DNA from 2 places in the Enterococcus sp. LJL99 genome. Region 1 is predicted to be linked to the other one. Evidence: predicted binding sites of a transcription regulator. Region 1 holds the regulator's gene; the other holds the start of a gene.
What was found. Region 1 encodes NrdR, which represses ribonucleotide reductase genes. Its sites were predicted from a motif close to ACACNATATATNGTGT; they were not measured.
Positions count from the first base shown of each region.

Region 2: a site for NrdR is predicted at 2,369-2,384, ahead of nrdD (anaerobic ribonucleoside-triphosphate reductase). Genes of this name have one in related genera too.

Region 1 is NZ_JBTXLT010000021.1:18,324-22,787, reverse strand. It holds gene dnaI (primosomal protein DnaI) at 1-811, opposite strand, end outside; gene ACYSNW_RS17800 (replication initiation and membrane attachment family protein) at 813-2,216, opposite strand; gene nrdR (transcriptional regulator NrdR) at 2,238-2,714, opposite strand; gene coaE (dephospho-CoA kinase) at 3,009-3,605, opposite strand; gene mutM (DNA-formamidopyrimidine glycosylase) at 3,605-4,444, opposite strand.
Region 2 is NZ_JBTXLT010000001.1:334,976-339,439, reverse strand. It holds gene nrdD (anaerobic ribonucleoside-triphosphate reductase) at 117-2,309, opposite strand; gene ACYSNW_RS01655 (ABC transporter ATP-binding protein) at 2,595-3,362, shown strand; gene ACYSNW_RS01650 (ABC transporter permease) at 3,352-4,464, shown strand, end outside.

The DNA of each region.
Region 1 (4,464 bases):
GTTTTTCTAACTCTTTTAAATTTAAATTGGAAGAAAAGAACGTAGGTAACTGTTCTTGCATACGATACTGCAAAATAACACTTAAAACATCGTCTCGAATCCAAGAAGTCATAGATTCAGCTCCAAGATCATCAATCATCAAAATCGGTGATTTTTTTACTGCATCTAGTTTTTCACCAACCATGTCTTTTCCGATTGCTTGCTTCATTTCCACGGTAAATGTTGGAAAATGGACGATTGTCGTCACATACCCTCGTTCTGCCAAGCTGTTAGCTATCGCACCTAATAAAAATGATTTTCCTACCCCAAAAGTTCCTTGAAGATAAAGTCCCTTATGAAATTCTTTTGTATTCGCTGAATAGGCTTTAATAAATTTCATCGCCTCAGCTAACGCTTCTTCCCTACCATCAGAACTCAAATCAAAATTATTCAAACGAGCTTCGCGAACATCTTTCGGTATATCCATCGCACGCACTCGTTGGCGAATTTCTTCTTCTTTTTGTTTAGCGATCAATGCTTTTGTTGGTACATAGGTCACATCAATATAATGAAAGTTTAAAGCCAATCTGGGTTCATATCCAGGTGCAATCATTGTCGGATCATTTAATTGAAATTTCTTTTTTTCTTGCACATATTCGTACAATTTAGAATAACTTTTTTGAATATCTTCATCTGTCAAACGTGTTCTATTTTCCTTAATAAATAATTGGACATCAGGATCTTTCAAAACAACTTCGACCAGTTCATTATACCGTTCATTCATATCTCTTTTTTGAATAATTTTAGACATTTCTTTTCCAACATCTTCCATGTTACTCACCTTCTTCCTTCAAAAGTTCATTTAATTCTTTTCTTAATTGTGCTTGTCGTTCTTCTGACAGTTTCTTTTCTGCAGTTGGATTTTCCACCCAGTCTGGTAGGGTTTCTTGTCTGATTGGTCGTCTATTTGTCCCATAATTATTTCGATTTTGCTGCTTTTCTTTTCCTTTTCGAGCTAATTCTCTAACATGAGTAATTGCTTTTTCAGGTGAAAAAATCTCGCTTTGAGCCCACTCATTCGCAATTCGATTCACATAATCTGCTTTTAACGTTGGCTGTTTTTGGATATTGAAAACATAATTAATCAATACATTAATTACACTGTTCGGTAAACCAGATTTACTGACTAAATATTTTACTAGTGATCGTTCTTGCGGAGTTGTATAACCTCCTCGTTCACTTTTAAGTGCTTCTAAATAATTTAAAGGAAAGTTTCGTTCACTATCCATAATCATTAAAATATCTTGTTCAGAAAAACCATTCATTTTTAATGAATTATACCGATAGGTTTGTTGTTCCTCATTCGTTAAATCAGCCGTTTCATTTTTAGTGACTTCGGCCTCTCTTTGTTTTTTATCCGTATCATAGGTTTGATAAATTGCTTTTTCAAATTCTTTAATAACAATTTTATTACTATAATAATCAAATGATTTCGAACAAAATTCAACCATATCTAGTTCATTGATTCCAAATAAATTATGGAATACATAGACTTCTTCTTTAAAACCTGATACATCATCTGGAAGCTGAACACCTAATTTTTTGATTCCTTCTAAAAAATATTCCCACGTAAAGCTGTCCGTAACAGCTGATACTTTTTCAGGTGGGTGAGGATCAGCGAAAGAATTTGCCATTTTATTCAATAGCGTTTGATGGGTTCCAATTTGTTCGGCTCTAAATACATAGACATCTTTATAGCTGGCTGAAATATTTTTTAACCCAGTTAATTGAGCATGTTTAGGTTGAAAATGTTTAAATAGTTTATCCATTTTTCTTTGACCAACAATATTGAGCAAGGTTAATGCCAATACTTCATCTTTAAAAAAACGCTCAACGGTTTCTGGATGATTTAAGCGATAAAAATATTTTTTATCTTCATAATTTTCAACTTTAATAAAGGTATCTAGCAAACCGATTCCTTCCAATTTTAATTTAGCTGTCTCAATTTGTTGGATACTTAAATCTAACATCGTAATCAACTCTGAATGAAAAAGCTCTTCACTCATTCCCATTGGAAAAGAAATTTCAGAAAGTAAAGTCAAATATAAGCTAAACGCCTGCGCTCCAATAATTGGTTGGTACAGTAATGCTAGTACTTCTTGTTCTTTATTAGACAATGACTCTGCAATCATCGTTTGAAATAAATCTTTAGGATATAGTTTATTTTCTTGGTTCAACGAAAAGCCTCCTTAATCTCTCTATATCTCGGTATTCGTTGATTTTGCTTTGTCGACAATATCTTGTAGTTCTTTTAGAAAGACACTCATATCTTTAAACTGACGATAAACACTAGCAAAACGGATATAAGCTATCTCATCTAAATTAACTAAATCTTCCATAACATATTCGCCAATCAAGTGAGTTGAAACTTCATTTTCTCCCATACTACGGACACGATTTTCTACATTATCAACTATTTGGACCATTTGTTCCATCGTTACTGGTCGTTTTTCAGCGGAACGAATCAATCCTCTTAGCATTTTTTCTCGATTGAATTCCTCACGATCGCCATTTTTCTTGATGACGAGTAATGGAGCTGCTTCAATTCTTTCAAATGTAGTAAAGCGATAGCCGCAACTTTCACATTCTCTTCTACGTCTAATCGCACGACCATCATCTGCTTGACGACTGTCAATAACTCTTGAATTATTATGATGACATTTCGGGCAATGCATAATGTTCACCTCGTTTTTATTTCAATTTTTTTGTTGTGTTTCTTATTATAACATGAAATCGGAGTAAGAAAAAATAAGGATGTTATTTTTTTATTTTCTCAAAAAAACGGCACAGTTATTAGGGTGTATCAGAAAAACTTTTTCAACAAGATTGTTGCTGTTTTTTCTGATACACCCTTAGCCAAAAATGATAGTAAATACATTCTAATGTTGTAGCACTTTTGTTCTTCCCCTAAAACTAAATAGAAAGTTGGTGCAGTAACAATTCTGATGGAAATAATTAGTTACTTTCTTCTAAATAAATTGATTCGTTACCAACCACTCCGTCACTTGCTTTTTTGTCCATGCTCGATCTTTTTGATTATCAAAAACAATGTTTGCTCTCGTTTTCTTTTCTTCAATTGACCATTGACTTGCTATCCGTTTTTCTGCTTCTTCTTTTGTCAATTCATCCCGAATCATTAAGCGTTGAATTTGTATTTTTTCTGGTACATATACTACAGCAACTTGATCGACTTCTTTTTCGTAGCCACCTTCATAAAGCAAAGGAATATCAACGATGACAAGATTTGCCTGTTGTTTTTTAGTTTTTATTTGTTTTGTGATTTCAGCTCTTAAAAATGGTGAAAGTAATTGATTTAAACGGATTCTTTTTTCAGGTTCAGAGAAAATAATTGTTCCTAATGCTTTACGATCCAAAGAACCATCTTTTTGTAATATATCAAAACCAAATTCTTCTGAAATTGCTTTTAAGCCAGGTGTACCGATTTCCACGACTTCACGTGCAATAATATCTGAGTCTACAATTGGAAAGCCATATTCTTGAAATAACTTAACAACGGTACTTTTCCCAGTTGCTATTCCACCTGTAAGTCCTAATGTCATTCCCATTATTGATGCACCATCCTCAATTTTTGACATTTAGGACAAAAATGAGTCCCTCTTTGCCCCACTTTGATTTTTTTGATTGGCGTTCCACATCTTGGACACGGCTTGTCTTTTTGACCATAAACATTAAGAGAAAGTTGGAATTTTCCTGCTTCACCTAAAGCATTTAGATACGTTCTAATCGTCGTGCCTCCTGCTTCTACCGCTCGAGCTAAAACATTAATAATTGCGTTATACAATTGCTCTATTTCTTTCGGTTTAAGCGAATTTGCTAATTGTTCTGGATGAATTTTTGCTTCCCAGAGTGCCTCATCAACATAAATATTGCCTAACCCAGTAACTAGCCGTTGATCTAAAAGAAGCGGTTTGATTGCTTTTTTATGTTTTTTTAGTGCTTTACGAAATTCTGGTAATTTAAAAGCAGTTGGAATTGGTTCTGGACCGAGTAATAGAATACCTTTATAATTAACCGCTTGATCTTGATCAACTAAAACCATTCGCCCAAACTTTCTCACATCCAGATAACGCAGTTCAGTTCCATCTGTAAAGGTAAAAATTACATGTGTATGCTTGTTTCGTTCATCTGTTGGAAGATGCGTTTCGTATTTTCCTTCCATGCGTAAATGAGAAATCAAATCATAATTAGTTAATTTAAAAATTAAAAATTTTCCTCGGCGCTCCATTTTTTCAATTTTTTGACCAATCAGTTTTTTTTCAAATATTTCAACATCCGGCTGTTCAATAATTCTAGGCCAAAGTACCGTCATTTGTTGGATTGTTTTTCCAACTACTAATCGCTCTAATCCTTTTCTTACAGTTTCTACCTCAGGTAATTCTGGCATACCTTTCCCCTCTTTTCGTT
Region 2 (4,464 bases), on a different contig from region 1:
TCACAAGCGAATGCAGGGAACATCGTTTTTTAGTAAGTGATAGCTTGTTAACTTGTAATAACAGTTGAAACATAAATCAAAGCTAGTAAAATCATTCATCTTACAGATAGATTTTGCTATTTCATATGTTTCACTCGAGATGAGATTTCTTTATGACGACCGTGAACCATGGGTCTTGCTTGTGGATTACCAAGATAACCACAAGTACGTTTGACTACATCACAAGATTTTGGATCATGATTGCCGCATTGTGGACATTCAAACCCACGTTCAGTTGGATGGAAGTCCCCTTCAAAATCACATTCATAACAATGGTCAATGGGTGTATTTGTTCCAAGATAACCGACACGATCGTAAGCATAATCCCAAACAGCTTCTAAAGCTTTAGGATTTTGTTGTAAAACTGGATATTCACAATAATGAATGAAACCACCTGAACAATATTGTGGATAATCTTTCTCGAAATCTAATTTTTCAAACGGCGTTGGATTTTTACGCACATCATAATGGAAACTATTGGTGTAGTAATCCTTATCGGTAATATTTTCGACAATACCAAATTTTTCGGTATCTAAACGGCAAAAACGATCCGTTAAGCTTTCGCTTGGTGTTGAATAAACACTAAAATGATAACCATAATCATTGCCCCATTGGTCAGCGTGAGCTTTTAACTCTTTAACGATTGCTAAGGTAAATTCTTTTGCCTCAGGATCATTTTCCCATTCGCCACCAAAGAAAGCAGAAGCAGCTTCGTATAAGCCGATATAGCCCATTGAAACAGTTGCTCGTTTGTTTTTAAATAATTCATTGACAGAATCTTTGCGAGATAATCTTTTTCCAAAGGCACCATACATATAGAGAATAGGTGCATTGGCAGGGGTTGCTTCTTTACAGCGTTCTACACGATAAACTAGCGCATCTTTCATCGTTTCCAAACGTTCAGCTAAGAGTGTCCAGAATTTATCGATATCGCCATGTGCTTCTAAAGCAATTCTTGGAATGTTTAATGTAACTACACCCAAGTTCATGCGTCCTACATTGATTTCTTCGCCTTCTTCATTTTTCCAACCTTGAAGAAACGAACGACAACCCATAGGAACTTTGAAACTACCCGTTAAGTCAACTAATTTATCATAATTTAAAATATCTGGGTACATTCTTTTAGTAGCACATTCTAGTGCTAATTGCTTAATGTCGTAGTTTGGATCTTCAGCGTTCAAATTGACCCCACGTCTTAACGTGAAAATCAATTTAGGAAAAATAGCGGTACGTTTTTCACTCCCAAGTCCGTTGATGCGGATTTGTAAGATTGCACGTTGAATTTCACGTTCAAACCAATTTAACCCTAAGCCAAACCCTAAAGAAGTGAAGGGCGTTTGACCATTTGATGTGAATAACGTATTGATTTCATATTCTAAACTTTGCATAGCATCGTAAATATCTTTTTTCGTTTTTGATTTAGCAAAGGCTTCTTGGCGTTCAGGGGTCTCAATCCATTCTTTGGCATCTGCTAAATGTTTTTCATAATTTAGTTTTGCAAAGGGAGCTAAAAGTTCATCCACACGGTCAGCTGAACAACCACCATATTGGCTTGAAGCAACATTCGCAATGATTTGAGAAATTTGGGCTGTTGCTGTTTGAATCGATTTTGGTGATTCAACTTCGGCATTTCCAATTTTAAATCCGCCATTTAACATCCCTTTAAAGTCAATCAAACAACAGTTAGTCATCGGTGTGTATGGATGGTAATCTAAGTCATGATAATGAATATCACCTTTTTGGTGCGCATTAGCTACATGTGCAGGCAACATTTTAAGCCCAATTGATTTACCAACAATCCCAGCCGTTAAATCTCGTTGGGTATTAAATACATCACTATCTTTATTCGCGTTTTCGTTGACAACGGTTTGGTCTTTATTGATTAGCTTGCCAATGGTAAAATTAATATCTGTTGCTTTACTACGCTCAAAGTCGCGACGTGTACGGTAATTAATATATTCTTCTGCCAGTTCATATTCATTTAGCTCTAATAAGATATGTTCGACCACGTTTTGAATTTCATAAATTTTTACATTATCTAGAAAACGTTCAGAGATTTCTTGATCAACACGTTCAACGATTTCTTGAATTCGTTCATGAGCGAGAGGATCTAGGGTACCATGAATTTTTTGTTCAGCTTTGATCAAAGCATCGTATATTTTTTGATCATTAAAATCGACTAAGCGTCCATCTCTTTTGACGATTTTTAATGTGTGTAATGTAGAATCTGTTCCATTCAAAGGATTTTTTTCTTGTTTGATTTCCATCATTTTTACCCAGCTCCTCTTTCTTATTCCTTATCTATAATAAAACAAATTCAATATTGTTTCAACTAGATATAGTGGTCATTTTTTTAAAATAACGGAAAAACCATCTATATGTTGTGTTTAACTGGTTTTGAAAAGAGGATGAAAGCAATCGCCCGTTGAGTTTCTAATTAAGAATTGCAATGATAAAAAAAAGTAAAAAAAATCGATTTTTTTATAGAGTGAAATGATGTTCAGTAAACTAAAAGATTGGTAAAATAAAATAGCACAGGAAAGTAGGTGTAAAGGATGAAAAAAATTTTAGAAGTAAACCATCTAAGCAAATCCTATGGACATAGAAATAATAAGGTTCAGGTTTTGGATAATTTGTCTTTCTCTGTTGATCAAGGGGAATTTATTGGGATTATGGGTCCCAGTGGAGCCGGTAAATCAACACTGTTAAATACTATTTCAACTATTTCTTTACCTACGATGGGAACCGTTTCTATTGATGGACAAGATATTTTAAAAATGCGAGATAATGAATTAAGTGATTTCAGACGTAAAAAATTAGGATTCATTTTTCAAGACTTTAATTTGATGGATACGCTGACGGTTAGAGACAATATTTTACTGCCATTGTTTGTTGATCGTTTAGCTATAGATAATATGGAAGAACGTCTAGCTCATGTAGCTAATATTTTGGGAATAACGACTATTTTATCCTCTTATCCAAATGCGATATCGATTGGTCAAAAGCAGCGTGTTGCAGCAGCCAGAGCGTTGATCACGAAACCGAAAATCATTTTTGCTGATGAACCAACAGGATCGCTAGATTCAAAATCAGCAGCAGAATTATTACAATATATGACTGAAATGAATCTTCAAGATGATGCAACGATTATGATGGTTACACATGATCCATATACGGCTAGTTATTGTAATCGGATTTTATTCATTAAAGATGGTGTTATTTTCTCTGAAGTTGTTCGCCAAGGGTCGCGCAAAGAATTCTTTAACCGAGTGATTGATATGCAAGCAACAATCGGTGGGGGTGGACGAGCCAATGATTTTTAATTTAGCCAAAAAAAGTTTAAAAGGTCAGTTTTTGAATTATTTTGTTTACTTTGTTAGTATGACTTTTGCGGTTGTTGTTTATTATTGTTTTAATGCGCTTACCTATAATCGTACTTTGGTAAGACGGGCAGGACAAGATATTCATATTAATGGAGCGATGAGTTTAGGCGGGGCATTGGTTATCATCATGATTTTAGGTTTTATGCTTTCGGCTAATCATTTTTTCTTATCTAAAAGAGAAAAAGAAATTGGGATTTATCAATTGATTGGTATGAGAAAAAGCAAAATTTCTTTTTTATTTTTTACTGAAACACTGATACTAGGTGCGTGTTCTTTATTTTCAGGCTTGGTTTTAGGTATTATTTTTTCAAAATTATTTTCGATGGTTCTAGCAAAAGCGATGTTTCTCCAAGTAGATAGTTTATTTTCATTATCGATTCCTTCGATGATTCAAACAAGTATTATTTTTGTTTTAATGTTGTTGATTATTTCTGCGCGAAGCACTTTTTTGATTTATCGTTATCATTTGAGCAAGGTATTCGATCGTTGGGATAAAAAAAATAGCAATGAGAATCAATTAACTAAAACAAGTATTTTTTTAAGTTTTTTAGGTTTATTTTTGATTCTATTGGGCTATCTGCTGGCCTATAATATTATAGAAGTGATTATGCTTTTATTGAAAAGTAGATTAGGAATAGACGGTGCAATCTTTTTACCATTATTTATTTTATTTGTTTGTTTGATTGGCACATATCTATTTTATAAATATACAATCTACCTACTAGTTTTCTTATTAAGTAAAACCAATTTTGCGCAACATCATTTGAATATGTTAGTGCTTGGGAATACTAGAGTTCATATTCAAAGAGGACGCAAACGATTATACGCAATCACTATTTTTTTGGCAACTGCACTAAGTATGATTGGCGGAGCAACTTCTTTTTATACAATTGGTATGCGTTCTGTAAATGTGACCGATCCAGTAGATTTTTTAGTTTCGGAAAACCATTTTGAACAAATGAATCAAATTATTCAGTCAGAAAAGCAAGCTAAAATTGAGACTAAAGTCCAGTTGCATTATAAACTAACAGGCGCTAAACTG